Regions from separate parts of the Dactylosporangium sp. CA-092794 genome, predicted to be linked through region 2. Evidence: riboswitches for the same ligand, from Rfam matches in the RefSeq annotation. Region 2 holds a riboswitch; the other holds the start of a gene.
The links. Region 2 has a riboswitch for thiamine pyrophosphate ahead of thiS (sulfur carrier protein ThiS). Riboswitches for the same ligand answer to the same signal wherever they lie in the genome.
Positions count from the first base shown of each region.

Region 1: it holds a riboswitch for thiamine pyrophosphate, as region 2 does, so the genes downstream of both, ACQPXD_RS47275 (ECF transporter S component) here and thiS (sulfur carrier protein ThiS) in region 2, are expected to answer to the same signal.

Region 1 is NZ_CP192044.1:10,951,823-10,961,995, reverse strand. Features, by position in the region: gene ACQPXD_RS47295 (hypothetical protein) at 1-147, opposite strand, end outside; gene ACQPXD_RS47290 (PHP domain-containing protein) at 144-1,862, opposite strand; gene ACQPXD_RS47285 (energy-coupling factor transporter transmembrane component T family protein) at 1,941-2,651, opposite strand; gene ACQPXD_RS47280 (ABC transporter ATP-binding protein) at 2,648-3,976, opposite strand; gene ACQPXD_RS47275 (ECF transporter S component) at 3,973-4,545, opposite strand; TPP riboswitch at 4,626-4,736, opposite strand; gene ACQPXD_RS47270 (alpha/beta fold hydrolase) at 4,789-5,616, shown strand; gene ACQPXD_RS47265 (acyl-CoA dehydrogenase family protein) at 5,890-7,797, shown strand; partial or broken gene ACQPXD_RS47260 (IS5 family transposase) at 8,344-9,272, opposite strand; gene ACQPXD_RS47255 (hypothetical protein) at 9,330-9,926, opposite strand.
Region 2 is NZ_CP192044.1:10,485,393-10,495,565, reverse strand. Features, by position in the region: gene ACQPXD_RS45220 (hypothetical protein) at 1-156, shown strand, start outside; gene ACQPXD_RS45215 (aldo/keto reductase) at 264-1,241, opposite strand; gene thiE (thiamine phosphate synthase) at 1,260-1,868, shown strand; gene thiO (glycine oxidase ThiO) at 1,865-2,905, shown strand; TPP riboswitch at 2,930-3,040, shown strand; gene thiS (sulfur carrier protein ThiS) at 3,039-3,242, shown strand; gene ACQPXD_RS45195 (thiazole synthase) at 3,235-4,008, shown strand; gene ACQPXD_RS45190 (thiamine phosphate synthase) at 4,002-4,520, shown strand; gene thiD (bifunctional hydroxymethylpyrimidine kinase/phosphomethylpyrimidine kinase) at 4,517-5,308, shown strand; gene thiC (phosphomethylpyrimidine synthase ThiC) at 5,390-6,937, shown strand; gene ACQPXD_RS45175 (class I SAM-dependent methyltransferase) at 6,941-7,657, shown strand; gene ACQPXD_RS45170 (alkaline phosphatase family protein) at 7,654-8,805, shown strand; gene ACQPXD_RS45165 (DUF3040 domain-containing protein) at 9,750-10,133, opposite strand.

The sequences.
Region 1 (10,173 bases), 470 kb from region 2:
CTCGAACAGTACCTGGCGGGCGCCCTCCGGGGGCGGGTCCGCCTCGGCGCCGACGGCGACCTGGCCGGCGTCGAAGTACGTGAACGCGGGGCGGCCGGCCGTCAGGATGTGATGGTCAGCCGCCTGGACGTCGGTGAACCTGGTCACCGCGGGTAGACGAAGATCGGGTTCGCGTAGAACCAGAGGTCCTTCCACGGGTCGGCGTCGCCGAGCACGTCGATCGCCGGGCCGGTCGGGTCGATCGCCGCGCCCAGGAAGCCGGGGGCGGTGCGGTTGCCGTCGGTGCCGCGCAGGCGGACGTAGAACGGCTGGTCGGCCACGCCCAGGTCGTAGGTGAACGACACGGTGCCGGTCGACTTGTTCACCTCGAAGCTCTGCACGACCTTGGTGTTCGGGGCTTGGAACGTGTCCTTGTTCGACGCCGCTCCGGTCACGTCGCCGCGGATGACGTCGACGCGCGACAGGGTCGGCACGAAGTTCGCCCAGTTGGCCCGGTTGGCCAGGTTGATCTTGATGACCAGCTCGGCGCGCTGGCCGCGGCGCAGCACCAGCGCGTCGCCGAGGGTGACGCCGAACGGGGTGCCCTTGACGCGCACCTGCACGTCGAGGTCGCTGATCAGGCCGCCGTGGTCGACCCACACCCGGCCGGCGCGCAGGCCGTCCATGACCGCGGCGTAGCTGAAGTTGCCCGCGCCGACGTGGGTCCGGCTGTAGAAGCCGGGCCAGAAGTCGCCCGCGGTGAGGTTGGCCGGCTGCCCGTACACCGGGTCGAAGTGGTACCCGTTGGTGGCGAAGTCGGTGTTGTCCGGGCGCTTCGCCGTCTCCTCGAAGACGACGTGCGAGTCCGAGTTGGCGGTGATCCACCAGGTCTTGCCCTCCGCCAGCAGGCTGTCCCAGAGCCCGCCGACGGTCGAGGTCATCCAGTCGAAACCGCCCCAGGTGCGGTAGCTCTCCAGCGGGTAGCCGGGGAACGAGTTGGCGTTCGGGGCGTTCTCGTAGAAGCCGCGGCCGGCGCCGCCGCCGTTGGGCTTGGCGAAGCCCGCGGCCTGGTGGCCCGGCGCGCCCTCGAAGCCGATCGCGATCTTCGGGTTGGCGTCGCGCCAGCCGCGGATCTCGTGCGGCGAGTCGATGCCGTTGCGGGCCGGGTGGTTGGCCAGGAACAGCGCGTCCTGCACCCGCCGCTTGGTGACCTGGTCGCCGAGGAACTTGATGCCGGCGATGGCCAGCGCCTCGGTCACGTTGGCCGGGTTGACCGCGCCCTGCACCGAGCCGTCGAACGTGTTCTCGAACTCCTTGAGCACGGCGACCTCGTTGGCACCGGGGTGCACGAAGACGGTGCCGTGCTCGGCGGCCGGGATGTTCCACTCCAGGCCCTGGAAGACGAGCATGTCCTTGTAGTCCTCGCGCGCCTGGCGGATCTGCGGGTTGACCCGCTCGACGCCGATCTTGGCGTGCTGGACGGTGCCGTGGTCGGTGATGACCATCCAGTCCAGCCCGTAGGCGGAGGCGTGCTTGACGTGGTCGTCCGGCCGGTACATGGCGTCGCTGCTGTACTGGGTGTGGATGTGGTGGTCGCCGGCGAGCCACTTGTAGCTGTTGAACACCGGGCGGCCGTGACCGTGGCGGTCGAAGCCGTCGAAGTCGTGGTCGTGATCGTCCCCGTGCGCGTGGGCGACACCCGCGTTGGCCAGCGCGCCGCCCGCGGCGGCGGCCGCGCCCAGCAGGCCGGCGCGGCGCAGGAAACCGCGGCGGGAGACGTCGGCGGGGGAGAGCTCGCTGTCCGGGATGGACGCGTCGAGCACGGCGGGGACGTCGCCGGTGGTCTGCGGCATGTCCTCGTGGTGGTGGTGGCCGTGGCCCATGAAGTCTCCGTTTCGGCAGTCGGTGGTCCCTCACCGGCGAATCTCGACCGCCAGAACGAACAACAGGTAGCGATATAGCTATGCGTGCGCGAACTTCAGCATGATCACGGCGGCCGCCAGGGCCAGGCCGGCGAACGCTACGAACGCATCGGACCAGCCGAAATGGGTTTCGCGGGCGATGGTGCGCGGGCCGTCCCGGTCGAACCCGCGCGCCTCCATCGCCGTCGCCAGCCGGATCCCGCGCCGGATCGCGGCGACCAGCAGCCCGAAGAGCGTGGAGAAGAGCCCCCGGTGGGTACCGCGGGCCCGCCGGGCCAGCCTGATCAGGCGGTACTCCCCGGCCAGCAGCGGCGCCAGCCGGAGCGCGGCCAGCGCCCCGATCGCGAAGCGCGGCGGCACCCGCAGGTGCGCCACCAGGGAGTCGGCCAGGTCGGTCGGGTCGATGGTGGCGAACACCACGAACCCGGGCAGGCCCAGGGCGAGCAGCCGTAGCCCGTAGCCGACCGCGTTGGCCCGCACGTCGAGGCCGGCCACGTGGGCGAGCACCGGCGCGTCGCGGGAGCCGAGCAGCACGGTGAACGCGAAGACACCGGCCGCCGAGACCAGGATCGGCCAGCCGCGCCGCCACAGCGTGCCGGGGGAGAGGCCGGTCAGCGGCAGCGCACAGCACAGTACCGCGATCACGGTCAGCATCGCCAAGGGATCGAGCGTGGTCACCACGGCCGCGGTGACCAGCAGCGCCGCGAGCAGCTTCGCGGTCGCGTCCCGGCGCGCGAGCCAGGTGGTCATCGCGTCAGCCTCAGGCGGCGGTCGCCGATCGCGGCGACCAGCTGCGGGTCGTGCGTGACCAGCACCAGCGCCCGGCCCTCGTCGCGCAGGTCGGCCAGCAGCGTGACCAGCTCCCGCCAGGTGCGCAGGTCCTGGCCGAACGTCGGCTCGTCCAGCACCAGCACCTGCGGCGCGGCGGCCAGGGCGGTGGCGACGCTGAGCCGGCGCTGCTCGCCGCCGGAGAGCGTGAACGGGTTGGCCAGGGCCAGCCGGTCCAGGTAGAGCCGCTCCAGCAGCCCGTCGACCACGGCCGGCGCGGCGCCGCCCAGCGCCAGCTCGGCCCGCACCGTGTCGGTCACGAACTGATGCTCCGGATTCTGGAACACCGAGCCGATCCGCCGGGCCAGCCGGGCCGCCCGCCAGCGGTGCGGCGGGCGGCCCGCGTCGCGCCCGGCCAGCGCCGGCGAGGCCACCACCCGGCCGCCGGTCGGCCTGGTCAGCCCGCCGAGCAGCAGCGCCAGGGTGGTCTTGCCGGCGCCGTTGGGGCCCTCGACGGCGAGCGCCTGCCCCCGCAGTACCACATCATCGATCTTGTTCTTGGTGTGTCGAAGCTCGAGCGCCTCGGCGGTGAGCAGCGCCTCGCCGGGCGGCCCGGGAGCCCTGCGCTCCGGCAGCGGGGCGCCCGGCGCCCACACCGCGCCGGGATGATCCCCGATGACGACCGTCCGGTCCACCAGGGCCAGGGCCTCGTCCACCCGGTGCTCGACCAGGACCATCGTCGCGTCCAGGTCCTGCAGCGCCTTCGCGATCGCGGTACGGACCAGGTGCGCGCCCTCCGGATCGAGGTTCGCCGTCGGCTCGTCGAGCAGCAGCAGCCCCGGGCGCAGCGCGACGACCCCGGCGATCGCCAGCCGCTGCTGCTCGCCGCCGGACAGCGCCGCGGTGTCGCGGTCGCGGCCGTAGGGGAAACCCACCGCGGCCAGCGCCGCGTCGACCCGCGGCCAGATCTCCGCGCGCGGCACACCCCGGTTCTCCAGGCCGAACGCGACGTCGTCGCCGGCCCGGCTCATCACCAGCTGGGTCTGCGGGTCCTGGAAGACGATGCCCGTCTCGCCGCGCAGCCCCTGGGCCGGGCGGCCGTCGATGAGGATCTCGCCCTCCTGCTCGCCGGAGTCCTCGGCCAGCAGGCCGGCGAGCGCGGCGAGCAGCGTGCTCTTGCCCGCGCCCGAGGCGCCCTGCAGCAGCACCCGCTCGCCGTGCTCGATGCGCAGGTCGAGGTGGCGCAGCGCCCAGGCCTTGCGCCCGGCGTGGCGCCACCCGAAGCCGCGCAGCTCGACCGTGCTCAGACGGCGACCCGCTCCCGGCCGGACGGGAACCGGTCCAGCACGCCGGTCTTCGACAGCGCCCGCTGCAGCGCCCAGCTGCCCGCGCCGGCGATCACCGCGCCGCTGAGCACCACCAGCGCCGCGTACGTCCACTTCTGGCCGGTGGTGAAGACGTCGCTGTAGTAGGTGCTCAGGTCGAACAGCGTCGCACCGGCGCCGGCCAGGCCGCCCGCGATCAGGGCATTGCCGAGCTTGTACGAGCGGTAGCCGGTCGCGGCGAAGCCGAACTCGCCGCCGATGCCCTGGACCAGGCCGGAGACGATGACGCTGAGCCCCCACGCGGAGCCGAACAGCGCCGACACGATCGCCGCGACGAGCTCGGTGAACAGCCCGGCGCCGGGCTTGCGGATGACCAGCGGGCCGAGCACCGCCGGCACCAGCCACACCCCGTAGATGACCGCCCGCCAGGGCAGGGCGAAGCCGTTCTCCAGCGCCGTCCACAGGTTGTTCCACGCGTAGAAGACGCCGGCGAAGGCGACGGCGATGATCGAGGCCACGACGATGTCGACGGTGCGCCAACGGGTCTGCATTGCTTGGTACCTCCCAGTTCGCAGGTGAACCAGAAGGAGACGCGACACCACGCCGCGCGACCCGCGCGGACGTGGTGGCTGGCGTGAGGTGACCGAGCTCCCTGCGCTGGCATTACCCAGATCAGGTTCGAGGGTCTGCGGCGCCATCGGCGGCCGCACTCTCAGCGCTGTGCGCTCCCCTGTCGGATGTGAAGTTGTTTCCCGACGGTAACAGCGAACGACGCCGGCTCGTAGTCTCAGGTCATGAAAATCACGGCGCGCTCGCTGACCTTCGACGTCGTCGCGGACGGCCCGGCCCGCGGCGAGCCGGTCCTGCTGCTGCACGGCTTCCCCCAGCACAGCGGCGAGTGGGTCCGGGTGGCGCCGTACCTGCACGCGGCGGGCCTGCGCACCTACGCCCTCGACCAGCGCGGCACCTCGCCGGGCGCCCGGCCCGAGGCGGTCGAGGACTACCGGATCACCGAGTGCGCCCTCGACGTCGTCGCCGTCCTCGACGAGCTGGATCTTTCGGCGGTACACCTGGTAGGCCACGACTGGGGCGCGATCTGCGCCTGGCACGTCGCCCTGCGCCATCCCGAGCGGGTCCGCACCCTCACCGCGGTCTCGGTGCCCCACCCGCTCGCGACCGCGTACGCCTACGCGACCGATCCGGACCAGCAGGAGCGTTCGGCGTACATCAAACTCTTCAGAGAGGCGGGGAAGGCCGAGGAGGTGCTCCTCGCCGACGACGCCCGGCGGCTGCGGCGGCTCTTCGACGGCTCCGGACTGGACGACGCGCGGGTCGGCGCCTACGTGCGGCCGCTGCTGGTGCCGGGCGCGCTGACCGCGGCGCTGAACTGGTACCGCGCGATGAACCGCCGCGACCTCGAGGGCCTCGGCCCGGCCACGATGCCCACCACCTACGTGTGGAGCGACGGCGACGTGGCCATCGGCCCCACGGCGGCCCGCGCCTGCGCGGAACACGTGGCGGCCGACTACCGGTTCGTCCCCCTGGCCGGCGTCAGCCACTGGATTCCCGACCAGGCGCCGGCCGAGGTCGCCGCCGCGATCGTCGCCCGCGGTCGCGCCTGAGGCCGTTGGCTCTCAGCGCTGCGGCCGTTCGGTCCGAAAAGTCGGGCGTTGGGTGCTGCGACCGTTCGGTCCGAAAAGTCGGGCGCTCCGCACCACGATCGTCGCCGGCTGTCGCGCCTGAGGCCGTTGGTCCGAAAAGTCGGGCGCTCCGCGCCACGACTTTTCGGATTTATACCCTGACAGGAGAAAAATCCGTTTCATCGAGTGCGGGCTTAACAGCGGCTACCGGCGGGTAATAACCTGGATCAGAGGCCCGTCTACCAGGGGGTGGCCATGGTTTCCACGTCGGTGCGCGCCGAGCGTGAGGCGCGCAAGGTCATCGAGGAGAACCGCGAGACCGAGTGGCGCAAGCCCAGCTTCGGCAAGGAGCTCTTCCTGGGCCGGCTCCGCCTCGATCTCATCGACCCGCTGCCCGAGCTCGACCCGGCCGCCGAGGCGCGCGGCACCGAGTTCCGGGCCAAGCTGGCCGCGTACCTGTCCGCCGAGGTCGACGGCCAGCAGATCGAGCGGGACGCCTACGTCCCGGACGAGGTCCTGCGCTCGCTCGGCGAGCTGGGCGCCTTCGGGATGAAGATCGACGAGAAGTACGGCGGGCTGGGCCTGACCAACCTGGACTACTGCCGCGCGCTGATGCTCGTCGGCTCGGTCAGCCCGGCCATCGGCGCACTGCTGTCCGCACACCAGTCCATCGGCGTCCCGCAGCCGCTGAAGCTGGTCGGCAACGAGGAGCAGAAGCGCCGCTTCCTGCCCCGGCTCGCCGGCGGCGAGGTGTCCGCGTTCCTGCTCACCGAGCCGGAGGTGGGCTCCTACCCGGCGAATCTGCGCACCTCTGCGGTACCGACGCCGGAAGGTGACTATCTGCTCAACGGCGTGAAGCTGTGGGCCACCAACGGCACCCTGGCCACGCTGTTCGTGGTCATGGCACTGGTACCCAAGAGCGAAGGCCATCGCGGCGGCATCACCGCCTTCGTGGTCGAGGGCGACGCACCCGGCGTCACGATCGAGCGACGCAACGCCTTCATGGGCCTGCGCGGCCTGGAGAACTCCGTCACCCGCTTCCACGACGTGCGCGTGCACGCCGCCAACGTCATCGGCGGCGAGGGCCAGGGTCTGCGCATCGCGCTCAGCACGCTCAACACCGGCCGGCTGTCGCTGCCCGCGATGTGCGTCGGCGCCGGCAAGTGGTGCCTCGGCGCGGCCCGCGAGTGGGCCGCCGAGCGGGTCCAGATGGGCAAGCCGATCGGCGCCTACGAGGCGATCGCGAAGAAGATCGCGTTCATCGCCGGATCGACCTACGGCATGGAGGCGATGCTGGAGGTGTCCTGCCGCCTGGCCGACGACAACCGCAACGACATCCGCATCGAGGCCGCCCTGGTCAAGCTCTACGCCAGCGAACTGGCCTGGAAGATCGCCGACGAGCTGGTGCAGATCCGCGGCGGCCGCGGCTACGAGACCGCCGACTCCCTCGCCGCCCGCGGCGAGCGCGCGGTCCCGGCCGAGCAGATCCTGCGCGACCTGCGGATCAACCGCATCTTCGAGGGCTCGACCGAGATCATGCACCTGGCCATCGCCCGCGAGGCCGTCGACGCCCACCTCTCCGTCGCCGGCGACATCATCGACCCGGAGGCCAACCTCACCCGCAAGGCCAAGGCGGCCGGCCGGGCCGGCGGCTTCTACGCCAAGTGGCTGCCGACCCTGGTGGCCGGCAAGGGCCAGCTGCCCGGCGGCTACCAGGAGTTCGGCCCGCTCGCCGCGCACGTGCGCTACGTCGAACGGGCCTCCCGCCGGCTGGCCCGCGAGACGTTCTACGGGATGGCCCGCTGGCAGGGCAAACTCGAGCACAAGCAGGGGTTCCTCGGCCGGGTCGTGGACATCGCCGCGGAACTGTTCGCGATGGCGGCGGCCTGCGTCAAGGCGCGCACCGAGCGGCCGGAGCGACCGGAGGGCATCGAGCTGGCCGACCTGTTCTGCCGGCAGGCGACCCTGCGGGCCGAGGCGCTGTTCCGCCAGCTGTGGGACAACGCCGACTCCGTCGAGGCGTCCGCGGCCAAGCGGGTGCTGTCCGGCCGGTACCGTTCGCTGGAGGACGGCATCGTGCCGGCGACCACGGACGGCCCGTCGACGGCCCCGTGGTCACCGGGCCCGTCCACCACCCCGGACGTCCGCCGACGACTGGTCTGATTACGGTGCGTGATGGGGTCGTGCGCGGGTTTGTTGGGTGATGCTAGGGTGCAGGAATCTGCTGGGCGCACCACCGAGGTCCGCACGGCTACCGAATTCCGCAGGCGTCGACCTGATCGCCAGCGCCGGCCCCGCCACTGGTCGCATCTAGTCCACCGCACTGGCCCGCCGGTCCGCGCGTCTGGCTGGTCTCGGGTCCGCGCGTTGGCCGGTCCGCAGTCATCGCGTTGGCTGGGTCCGCGCGTTGGCTGGGTCCGCGCGTTGGCTGGGTCCGCGCGTTGGCTGGGTCCGCGCGTTGGCTGGGTCCGCGCGTTGGCTGGGTCCGCGCGTTGGCTGGGTCCGCGCGTTGGCTGGGTCCGCGCGTTGGCTGGGTCCGCGCGTTGGCTGGGTCCGCGCGTTGGCTGGGTCCGGCGGGCTCGCGCGAAGCGCGGCGGAGGGCCGGCACGACCGGCGGGCCGGCGGTGCGCTGCGGTGATTGAGCGGTCCGCGCATTGGCCGGTTTTGGTCATCGCGTTGGCTGGGCTAGCGGTCATCGCGTTGGCTGGGCTAGGCCGTGTCTCGTGGATCTGCGGCGAGGTCGCGAAGCCAGATTTTGATGGTGGCGATGTCGATGGCCGCGAGGTACATGAAGGCTCTCTTGTCGTAACGGGTGGCTACGGCGCGGAACTGTTTGAGTTTGCTGACCGCGCGTTCGACGGTGTTGCGTTCCTTGTAGCGTTCGGTGTCGAACGCTGGTGGCCGTCCGCCGGCGGCGCCGCGTTTGCGGCGGTTGGCCTGCTGGTCGGCGCGTTCGGGGATGGTCGCGGCGATGCGGCGGCGGCGCAGGTCGGCGCGGATCGCGCGGATGGAGTAGGCCTTGTCGCCCAGGATGCGGGCGGGCCGGGTCCTGGGCCGGCCGCGGCGGCGGGGGATGCGGATGCCGGCCATCACCGCTGGGTAGCCGATGCGGTCGTGGCGTTGCCCGGCGGTGATGGTGCGGCTGACGGGTCGGCTGCGGCGGTCGGCGGCCAGGTGCAGCTTGGTGCTGAATCCTCCCCGGGACCGGCCCAGGGCTTCGGGTTCAGCGGCCTGTTCGGGGATGGTCGCCGCTACGGTTTTGACCGGCCGGCCGGCGGCTGGTCGGCTGGTGGCTGGTGGCGGGCGCCGGCGGCGTGCTGGTGGGCGCGCACGACCGTGCTGTCGATGCCGAGGGTCCAGTCGTCGCCGTCGTCGAGGTCGGTGTCCAGGCGGAGCCGTTCGGCGATGCGTTGCCAGGTGCCGTCCAGTGCCCAGCGGCGTTTGCGCTGGTAGATGGTCTTCCAGTTGCCGAATCGGGCGGGGAGGTCCCGCCACGGGATGCCGGTGCGTTCGCGGAACAGGATGCCGCTGATCACGGTGCGGTGGTCCCGCCACCGCCCGCCGCGTGGTGGGTCGGCGGGCAGCAGCGGGTGGAGCAGTTCCCATTCGGCGTCGGTGAGTTCGAATCGGGCAGTCATAGCGTCCGAGTAACAAATCGGACGGCATAGATCATCCCAAGATCCAGGAGACAGTGCCTAGTGCAGGCCCAGGGAGCGCAGCTGTAGCCGGGCCAGGGCCTCGACCGCGTCGGGATCGCCGCGCCGCCAGCGTGCGGCGATCTCCGGGTCGACCCGCAGCAGCCGCTTGAGCGGCTGGGTGGTGAGGGCGCGCAAGGCCAGCAGGTCGCGCCCGGCGGACACGGCGCGCAACTGGGCCGCCGAGCCGGCGCTGCGCATCCAGCGGATGCGCAGCGGCAGCCAGACGGCGATGACGAGGAGTACGGGCAGCACGACGATTACCACGGAGAGTACCCAGGCCAGGTCGTGGACGATGGTCTGCTGCTCGCGCCCGGCGTTGGCCAGCGACGTGGCGGCGCCCGCGGCGTCGGTGAACGGCGAGGCCACGGAGTCGGGCACGCCTGGCACGCCTTTGATCTTGTCGCCCGCCGCGCCGAGGTTGCGGGCCAGGCCGTCGCCGGCGCCCTCGAGCTGCTGGCCGGGCACGGCCAGCTTCTGGATCAGGTCGAACAGCATCATGCCCAGCCTCACCCAGGCGTACACCCACACGACGACCAGCACATCGGTGAGTACCTGACGCAGGGCGACGGGCGCGCGATCGGCATAGACCTTCATGACATCAAGCGTGGCGTATCCGCGGGAATCCCGCCCGCTTGACGCCTTCCGTGCGTTGATCTTGAATCCCCGCTGCCCGCTGCCCGCTGCCCGCTGCCCGCTGCCCGCTGCCCGCTGCCCGCTGCCCGCTGCCCGGTGGCGCGTTTTGTCTCCGTGATCATGCTCAACCGGCCGTGTGCACCACGGGTTTTTCATGATCGCGGAGACAAAACGTACGCCTGGGTACCGGATGTCTCCGGGATCATGG
Region 2 (10,173 bases):
GTCGACGACCACGCCTTCGCGTCCGAGGGCTCGGAGAGCTCGCACGCGGCCGAGTTCGACAACCTCGACGCCCTGCAGCAGCGCTTCGAGGGCGACTTCGCCTCGGGCACCGAGATCCACGGCGGCTCCGCCGGGCTGGGCATCGCGTCGAGCTGACGTGGCGACTTCGCTGAGGGCCGGTCACTCCCGTCGGTGGCCGGCCCTTCGCATGTTCAGTGACCGAGCATGTTCAGTGACCGAGCATGTTCAGTGACCGAGCATGTTCAGTGACCGAGGATCCGGTGCGGGACGTAGGGCGCCTCGAGGCGCTCGATCTCCTTCTCGTCCAGGGTGAGCTCGGCCGCGGCGATCGCGTCCTCCAGGTGGTGCAGCTTGGTCGCCCCGACGATCGGGGCGGTCACCGCCGGCTTGGACAGCAGCCAGGCCAGCGCCACCTGGGCCGGGGTGACGCCGCGCTCGCCCGCTACCTCGGCGGTGACGTCCACGACCGCGAAGTCGTCGTCGGTGTACATCGCGTCGCCGAACGGGTCGTTGTTGGCCCGGGTCGTGCGCCGCTCGCCGCCCCGGCCCCGGCTGCCGGCCAGCAGGCCGCGGGCCAGCGGGCTCCACGGGATCACGCCGATGCCCTGGTCGACGCAGAGCGGGAGCATCTCGCGCTCCTCCTCGCGGTACACCAGGTTGTAGTGGTTCTGCATGGACACGAACGGCGTCCAGCCGGCCGAGCGCGCGACATACTGCGCCTTCGAGAACTGCCAGGCATACATGCTCGACGCCCCGATGTAGCGCGCCTTGCCGGCCCGCACGACGTCGTGCAGGGCCTCCATCGTCTCCTCGATCGGCGTGTCGGGGTCCCAGCGGTGGATCTGGTAGAGGTCGACGTAGTCGGTGCCGAGCCGGCGCAGCGAGTTGTCGATGCCGGCCAGGATGTGCTTGCGGGACAGGCCGGCGTCGTTGGGGCTGTCGCTCATCCGGCCGTGCACCTTGGTCGCGAGCACGTAGTCGTCGCGCCGGGTGAAGTACTTCGCCAGCAGCCGGCCGGTCACCTGCTCGCTCGCGCCGGTGGAGTAGACGTCGGCGGTGTCAAAGAACGTGATGCCGGCCTCGGCGGCGCGCCGCACGAAGGGATCGGCGTCCTGCTCGGCGAGCGCCCACGCGCGCAGGGCGGGGTCGCCGTAGCTCATCATGCCGAGACAGATTTCGGAGACCTGAAGGCCGGTCCGGCCCAGTCGTACCTGCTTCATGTCTGAAAAGCTATCGCGGTGCCAACCCTCGGACGACTGCATCTCATCACGGACACCCGGCCCGGGCGGGACACCCTCGGCGTCGTCGCGGCCGCCTTGCGCGCCGGCTTCGACGTGGTACAGGTGCGCCCCGAGGACGCCGTCACCGACCGCGAGGCCTTCGAGCTGACCGTCCGGGTCCTCGCCATGTGCCGCGAGCTGGGCCGCGCCTGCCTGGTCAACGACCGGCTGCACATCGCGCTCGCGGCCGGCGCCGACGGCGGGCACGTCGGCGCCGACGACCTGCCGGTGGCCGCCGCCCGGCGGATCCTCGGGCCGGGCGCGATCCTCGGCGCGACCGCCCGCGACCCGGCCACGGCCCGCCGCGCGGTCGCCGACGGCGCCTCCTACCTGGGCGTCGGGCCCGCGTTCGCGACCACGACGAAGGACGGGCTGCCGGCCGCGATCGGCCCGGCCGGGGTGCGCGCGGTCGCCGCGGCCGTCGACGTGCCGGTGGTCGCGATCGGCGGGGTGACCGCGGCCCGGGCCGGCGAGCTGTTCGCGGCCGGCGCGCACGGGGTCGCCGTGGTCGGCGCGGTGAGCGGCGCCGCCGACCCTTACGCTGCGGCGATGGAGTTCCTGGCATGAGTATCGGGATCGTCGGCGGCGGGGTGATCGGGCTCAGCATCGCGTTTGAGCTGCTGGAGCGGGGCGCGCAGGACATCACCGTCTACGACCCCGACCCGTCGCGCAGCGCCGGGCTGGTCGCGGCCGGGATGCTCGCGCCCACCGCCGAGGCGGTCTTCGGCGAGGAGGCCCTGCAGGCGCTGATGCTCGAGTCGGTGCGGCGCTGGCCCGGATTCGCCGGGCGCGTGCGGGCCCGCACCGGGCTGCCGGTCGGCCACCGCACCGAGGGCACGCTGCTGGTCGCGCTCACCGTCGACGACCAGGCCGAGATCGACCGGCTCATCGGCTACTACCGGCGGGCCGGCGCGGACATCGAGCCGCTGACCGGCCGGCAGCTGCGCGAGCGGGAGCCGCTGCTGTCCCCGCGGGTGCGCGGCGGCGCGTTCGCCCCGGGCGACCACCAGGCCGACCCGCGGCTGCTCCTGCGCGCCCTGCGGAGCCTGCCGCTGCGGTTCGAGTCGACCGCGATCGATGATCTTTCCACGGTACGGGACGATGTGATCATTGTCGCCAACGGCGTCGGGGCGGCGGGCCTGACCGGCCTGCCGATCCGGCCGGTGAAGGGCCAGGTGCTGCGGCTGCGCGGCGCCGAGCCCCTGGTGCGGCACGTGATCCGGGGCGTGGCCGGCGGCCGGCACGTGTACCTCGTGCCGCGCGCCGACGGCGAGCTCGTCGTCGGCGCCACGGAGGAGGAGCGCGGCGCGGACACCTCGGTCACCGCCGGCGGGGTGCTCGATCTGCTGCGCCCCGCCGCCGACCTGCTGCCCGGCGCGACCGAGCTGGTCCTCGCCGAGACCCTGGCCGGCCTGCGCCCCGGCACGCCGGACAACGCGCCGGTGCTCGGCCCGCTGCCCGGCACCCGGGCGCTGGTGGCCGCCGGGCACTACCGCCACGGCGTGCTGCTCGCCCCGGTCACCGCCGCGGCGATCGCCGGCCTGGCCCTGGACGGATCGACGGATATCGACATCGGCGCATTCGCGGCGGGCCGCTTTACCTGACCCGGTGGGCGGGTTATGGTCGAGGAGTACCCCACGGGAGTCCGGTGCGACCGGGCTGAGAGGGGGGCTGTCAGCCCCCGACCGTCGAACCTGATCCGGATCATGCCGGCGCAGGGAGGCAGGAGTGAGCCGTATGCACCTCGTGGTCAACGCCGTCGCATCGACCGTCGAAGACGGCACCACCGTCGCCGATGTGGTCCGCGCCCTTGCCGGAGACGATCCGCGCGGGATTGCGGTGGCCGTCAATGGTGATGTGGTACCGCGTTCCCGCTGGGCCTCCACCCATCCGGCCGACGGCGACCACGTCGAGGTGCTCACGGCGGTGCAAGGTGGCTGACGACCTCGACACCTTGGTCATCGCCGAGACCGAGCTGCCCTCGCGGCTGATCCTCGGCACCGGCGGGGCGACCAGCCACGCGGCGCTGGAGGCGGCGATCCGGGCCAGCGGCACGGCCCTGGTCACCGTGGCCCTGCGCCGGCTCGACCCGGCCGCGCCCTCGCTGCTCGGCGTCGTCGAGCGCTGCGGCGTGCGCGTGCTGCCCAACACCGCCGGCTGCTACACCGCGACGGAGGCGGTGAAGCTCGCGCACCTGGCCCGCGAGGCGTTCGGCACCGCCTGGGTGAAGCTGGAGGTGATCGGTGACGAGGACACGCTGCTGCCCGACGGGGTCGAGCTGGTCTCCGCCGCCGCGCAGCTGGTCGAGGACGGGTTCGTCGTCCTGCCGTACACCTCGGACGACCCGATCCTGGCGCAGCGCCTGGCCGACGCCGGGTGCGCCGCGGTGATGCCGCTGGGCGCGCCCATCGGCTCCGGCCTGGGCATTCGCAACCCGCACAACATCGCCCTCATCCGGCAGAAAGTGGCCGTCCCGGTCATTCTCGACGCCGGGATCGGGACGGCGTCCGACGCGGCCCTGGCCATGGAGCTCGGCTGCGACGGCGTGCTGCTCGCCTCCGCGGTCACCCGGGCCGAGCACCCGGCCCGCATGGCCGAGGCGATGCGCCTGGCGGTGCGGGCCGGCCGCCTCGCGCACCTGGCCGGGCGCATCCCGCGCCGGCTGCACGCGACCGCGTCCAGCCCGACCGGGGGACTGCCGTGGTAGCGCCGGGCCTGATCGTCTTCACCGACCGCGGGCAGGCCGAGCGGCCGCTGGAGGACGTGATCGCCGGCGCGATCGACGGCGGGGCCCGGGTGGTGGTAGTGCGCGAGCACGACCTGCCGCCGCGCCGTCGCCTGAAGCTCGCGTCGACCCTGCGCAACCTGCTGGACCGGGTCGGCGGCCGGCTCCTGCTGGAGGAGGACACCGCGCTGCGCAAGTGCCACGACCTCGAGTCGCTGGTCGCCGCCGCGCAGGACCCGGGCGTCGACTACGCCACCCTCTCGCCGATCTTCGCCTCGCGCAGCAAGCCCGGCTACGGCCCGCCGCTGGGCCTGGCCGCGTTGGCGCGCATGGCGACGGTCGTGTCCGTCCCGGTGTACGCGCTGGGCGGGGTCGAGACGCCGGCCCGGGTTCGCGACTGCCTCGACGAGGGCGCCGCCGGCGTGGCCGTCATGGGCGCGGTCATGCGCGCCGAGGACCCCGCCCGGCTCGTGAAGGAGCTGCTGAACGCATGAACCCGCCCGTCGCGCTCACCATCGCCGGCTCCGACTCGGGCGGCGGCGCCGGCATCCAGGCCGACCTGAAGACCTTCGCCGCGCACGGCGTCTTCGGCACCAGCGTGATCACCGCGCTGACCGCGCAGAACACCGCCGGCGTGCGGGCGATCTCGGCCGTCGACCCCGGCTTCGTCGCCGCACAGCTCGAGGCGGTCCTCGACGACCTGCCCGTCGCGGCCGTGAAGACCGGCATGCTGGCCACCCCGGAGACGGTCGCCCTGGTCGCCCGGTTCGCCGCGCGCCTGCCCGGCCTGGTCGTCGACCCGGTGCTGGTGGCCTCCTCCGGCGACCGGCTGTTCACCGCCGACGCCGAGCGCGCCTACCTCGACCTGCTCTTCCCGCACGCCGCCGTGGTCACGCCCAACCTGCGCGAGGCGTCGGTGCTGCTCGGCCGGGACGTGCTCGACGCCGACGACGCGGCCAAGGCCGCCGCCGACCTCGCCGCCTACGGCCCCAAGTGCGTCGTGGTCAAGGGCGGGCACCTGCGCGGCAGCGCCGAGGCGGTCGACGCCGTCTGGCACGACGGGCAGGTCACGCTGCTGACCGCGCCGTGGATCGACACCGCCAACAACCACGGCACCGGCTGCACCTTCGCCGCCTCCACCGCCGCCCGCCTGGCCGGCGGCGCATCGCTCACCGACGCGTTGTCCGGCGCCAAGTCGTATGTCCACGAGGCTCTGGTCCGCTCCGCTTCGTGGACGCTCGGCACCGGTCACGGCCCGCTCGCCTGGGGCCCGTTCAGCTAGCCGTTTCCCGATATCTCGGACATTTGCTGATCCCCGCGACCGCGGGGGTCGGCCGCGCCATGCCCTTGTTGAGGAGCGCCGATGAAACGCAAGGTGTACGTGCCCGGCTCCCGCCCCGACCTGCAAGTGCCGTTCGCCGAGGTGGAGCTCACCGGCGACAACCCGCCGGTCCGCCTCTACGACACGTCCGGCCCGCACAACGACCCGCCCACCGGCCTCGCGGCGCTGCGCGCACCGTGGATCGCCGAGCGCGGGCCGGTCGAGCGGACCCAGCTGTACTACGCCCGGCAGGGCATCGTCACCCCGGAGATGGAGTTCGTCGCCATCCGCGAGGGCGTCGAGCCCGCGCTGGTCCGCGACGAGATCGCGGCCGGCCGGGCGATCCTGCCCAACAACGTCAACCACCCGGAGAGCGAGCCGATGATCATCGGGTCGAGGTTCCTGGTGAAGGTCAACGCGAATATCGGTACCAGTGCCGTCTCATCGAACGTCGACGAGGAGGTCGCCAAGCTGACGTGGGCGACCCGCTGGGGCGCCGACACCGTGATGGACCTCTCGACCGGCAAGCACATCCACGCCACCCGCGAGGCGATCATCCGCAACGCCCCGGTGCCGATCGGCACGGTACCGATCTACCAGGCGCTGGAGAAGGTCGGGGGCGACCCGGTCCAGCTCACCTGGGAGGCCTACCGCGACACCATCGTCGAGCAGGCCGAGCAGGGCGTCGACTACATGACGGTGCACGCCGGCGTGCTGCTGCGCTACGTGCCGCTCACCGTCGGGCGGGTCACCGGCATCGTGTCGCGCGGCGGGTCGATCATGGCGGCCTGGTGCCTGGCGCACCACGAGGAGAACTTCCTGTACACCCACTTCGCCGAGCTGTGCGAGATCTTCGCCCGCTACGACGTGGCGTTCTCGCTCGGCGACGGCCTGCGCCCCGGCTCGATCGCCGACGCCAACGACGAAGCCCAGCTGGCCGAGCTGCGCACCCTCGGCGAGCTGACCACGATCGCCTGGGACCACGACGTCCAGGTCATGATCGAGGGCCCCGGCCACGTGCCCATGCACAAGATCAAGGAGAACGTCGACCTGCAGCGGGAGTGGTGCCACGAGGCGCCCTTCTACACCCTCGGCCCGCTGACCACCGACGTGGCGCCCGCCTACGACCACATCACCTCGGCCATCGGCGCCGCGATGATCGCCATGCACGGTACGGCGATGCTGTGCTACGTCACCCCGAAGGAGCACCTCGGCCTGCCCGACCGCGACGACGTCAAGGCCGGCGTCATCGCCTACAAGATCGCGGCGCACGCCGCCGACCTCGCCAAGGGCCACCCGGGCGCGCAGGCCTGGGACGACGCGCTGTCCAAGGCCCGGTTCGAGTTCCGCTGGGAGGACCAGTTCAACCTGGCCATGGACCCGGACACCGCGCGGGCCTACCACGACGAGACCCTGCCGGCCGCGCCGGCCAAGACCGCCCATTTCTGCTCGATGTGCGGCCCGAAGTTCTGCAGCATGAAGATCAGCCAGGACCTGCGCGAGTACGCGGAGCTCGGCATGCGCGAGAAGTCGGAGGAGTTCGCGGCGGCGGGCAATCAGGTGTACCTGCCGCTCTCCACTAAGGTCTGACATGTGGAGTCTTCTGCGCCCCGCACCGCGGTCGTATGGCAGGTGCTGCGCCGCGAGCTTGCCCGGGCCGGCCGTGCGCTGAGCGCCCTCGACGTCGGCGGCGGCACCGGCGGCTTCGCCGTGCCGCTGGCCCGGGCCGGCCACGCGGTGACGGTGGTCGACGCGAGCCCCGACGCGCTCGCCGCGCTGACCCGCCGGGCCGCGGAGGCTGGCGTGGGGGAGCGGGTCCGGGCCGTGCAGGGCGACGCCGACGGCCTGGCCGACCTGGTCGCGCCGGAGAGCGTCGACCTGGTGCTCTGCCACAGCCTGCTGGAGGTCGTGGACGACCCGCACAAGGTCGTCGCCGCGCTCGCCGGGACCTTGCGCCCCGGCGGCGCGGCGAGCGTCGTGGTCGCCAACCGCGCCGCGGCCGTCCTCGCCCGGGCGATCAGCGGCAACCTCGCCGCCGCCTCGCTGCTCGTGGCCAGCCCCGACGGCCGCGGCGACGCCCGCGACCGCCTGCGCCGGCGGTATTCGGCCGAGACGGCGTCGGCGCTGCTGGCCGACGAGGGCCTGACCGTCGAACAGATCCACGGCGTGCGGGTCGTGGCGGACCTGGTCCCCGGCACCGTGGCCGAGAGCGAGCCGGAGGCCCTGGCCGCCTTCGAGCTGGCCCTGGCCGGCACCTCCCCCTACCGCGACATCGCCACCCAGCTCCACCTGCTCGCCCGCCGTTCATGATCGATCTGCTGGCCCCGGTCGAGCCCCGCTACGGCCGGGGCAGCCTGGCCGACGTGCTGCCCAGCGCCCTGCACGTGCTCGGCGTGCCCGGCGAGCCGGATCTCCTGGGCCTGGCCCCGATGCTGCAGGGCGTCCGCCGCCTCGCCATCGTCCTGCTCGACGGCCTGGGCTGGCACCAGCTGCCGACCGCCGCCCCGTACACCCCCACCATCACCGACATCGCCGGCGGCCGCCTCGGCTCCGCCCGCCCGATCACCGCCGGCTTCCCCTCCACGACCCCGGTCAGCCTGGTCACCCTCGGCACCGGCGCCGCCCCTGGCCGGCACGGCATCGTCGGCTTCACCCTCAACCAGCCCGGCACCGACAAGGTCGTCAACCACCTGCACTGGATCGACGAGCCCGACCCGGCCGCCTGGCAGCCGCTGCCCACCGCCTTCACCCGCGCCCGCGCCGCCGGCCTTGACCCGGCCGTGGTCACCAACCCGGCCTTCACCGGCACGGGCTTGACCGCCTCGGCCTACCGCGGCGCGAGGTTCGGCCCCGGCGTGGCCGCCGACGCCGTGGCCGCCGAGATGCTCGCCATGCTGGCCGAGTCCCGCCTGGTCTACGGCTACCTGCCGGACGTGGACCGGGCCGGCCACGATTTCGGCATCGGTACCCCCGAATGGCGAGCCTCCGCCGCGGACGCCGACCGCCTGATCACCCGCCTGGTCGACGCTCTGCCGCCGGACGCGGCGCTGCTGGTCACCGCCGACCACGGCCAGCTCGACGTGCCCCCCGACCGCCGCCTCGACCTGGACACGGACCCGCGCCTGACCGCCGGCGTGGCGATCGTCGCCGGCGAACCCCGCGTCCGCTACCTGCACACCGTCCCCGGCGCCCAGCCGGACGTCCTGTCCGCATGGCGCGAAACCCTGGGCGACGGCGCCTGGGTCGCCACCCGCGAGGAGGCGGTCGCCACCGGCTGGTTCGGCCCGGTCCCGGAGCACCACCTGTCCCGCATCGGCGACGTGGTGGTGGCCTGCCGCGACCGCTGGATCGTCCTGGCCAGCGCCCACGAGCCCGCCCGCCTGGGCAAGATGATCGCCTTCCACGGCTCCAGCACCGCCGCCGAGATGCACATCCCCTTACTCGTAGTCCGCCCCTGACGCGCCCTCCTTGAACCGACAAATCCAGACTTCTCCGAAGTCCGGATTTGTCGGTTATTTCGTAATAAACCACGATTCACCAGCGATCGCCCCCATTTGCCCGGCGCACCAGCGCGAAAAGTCTCCGTGATCATGCCCGCCGCGCCTCCGTCACCCCGGCTTCCGCATGATCGCGGAGACATCTGGTACCCAGGCGTACATTTTGGCTCCACGATCATGAAAAACCCGTAGTGCACACCGCTCACCTGCATGATCACGGAGACTTTCTGCCGCGCAACGCCGCCCCGGACCCCGGCACCGGGCATTGACGGTCGCTCCGAGCAATCCGATGCTCACAGGGAGTGCGCCGTTAATGCCGCGGCCCATCAACGGCGCGCGTGGCGTCTCGGGTCGACTCCAATGAATGCAGCGCCGTGCTGGCGCGCACGCCGACGTGGCGCAGTGCGGGGGCGGGGCGTGCGTCGCGGCACGGTGCGCGCTTGGGACGCGGGGGCCGGGGGCCGGCGGAAGGGGCGTCGCACGCTGAGGGCCGAACCGGCGGCCGACCGCGTGAGCGCTAGCCGGAAAGGGCGTCGCAACGCTGGGGCTGGGGCCGGGGGCGTGGTGGGCGTCGTGCGCTGGGGAGTGCGGCCAGCGGTGGTGGGATGGGAGTGCGGCCGGCGGTGGCGGGGCGGGCGGCCGGCGGCGGGATGGGCGGGCGGCGGCGGGATGGGTGGCCGGCGGGGCGGTTGGGGCGGGCGGCCGGCGGGGCGGTTGGCGCGGGCGGCCGGCGGGGCGAGTGGCGCGGGCGGCTGGCGGGGCGGTTGGCGCGGGCGGCCGGCGGGGCGAGTGGCGCGGGCGGCCGGCGGGCGCGGGGCCGGCGGGGCGCGGTGGCGGTGGCGGTGGGAGGGCGTGGAGGAATGGGCGCCCGGCGTGGAGCGGGCGCCCCGGTGGCTACGCCGGCGTCAGAGGTCGCCCTCCGGGCGGCGGCGCCAGCGTTCCTCCAGGCGGTCGACCAAGCCGCCGCGTCGCTGGCGGGTGCGGCGCGAGGCCGTGCCGCCGACGGCGCGTAGGTCGGTTGACTGGCCGCGGCGGTATGCCTGCACGCCGAACGCCAAGGCGCAGAGCATGACCAGGAAGCCGCCCACACCCAGTAGTGGGATCGAGATGGCAACGCCGTAGACGAGCAGCGCCATGCCGGCCAGCAGCAGGATCCCTGCGGCGATCATCCGGCGCTTGGCATGGAACCGCGGGTCGGTGGCGCGCACCGCCGAAGCGAACTTGGGATCCTCGGCTAGCGACCGCTCGATCTGCTCGAACAGCCGCTGCTCGTGCTCCGAGAGCGGCACGGCACTCCTCCCCGGTCGCGAAGGCCGGCCCTTTGGGGAC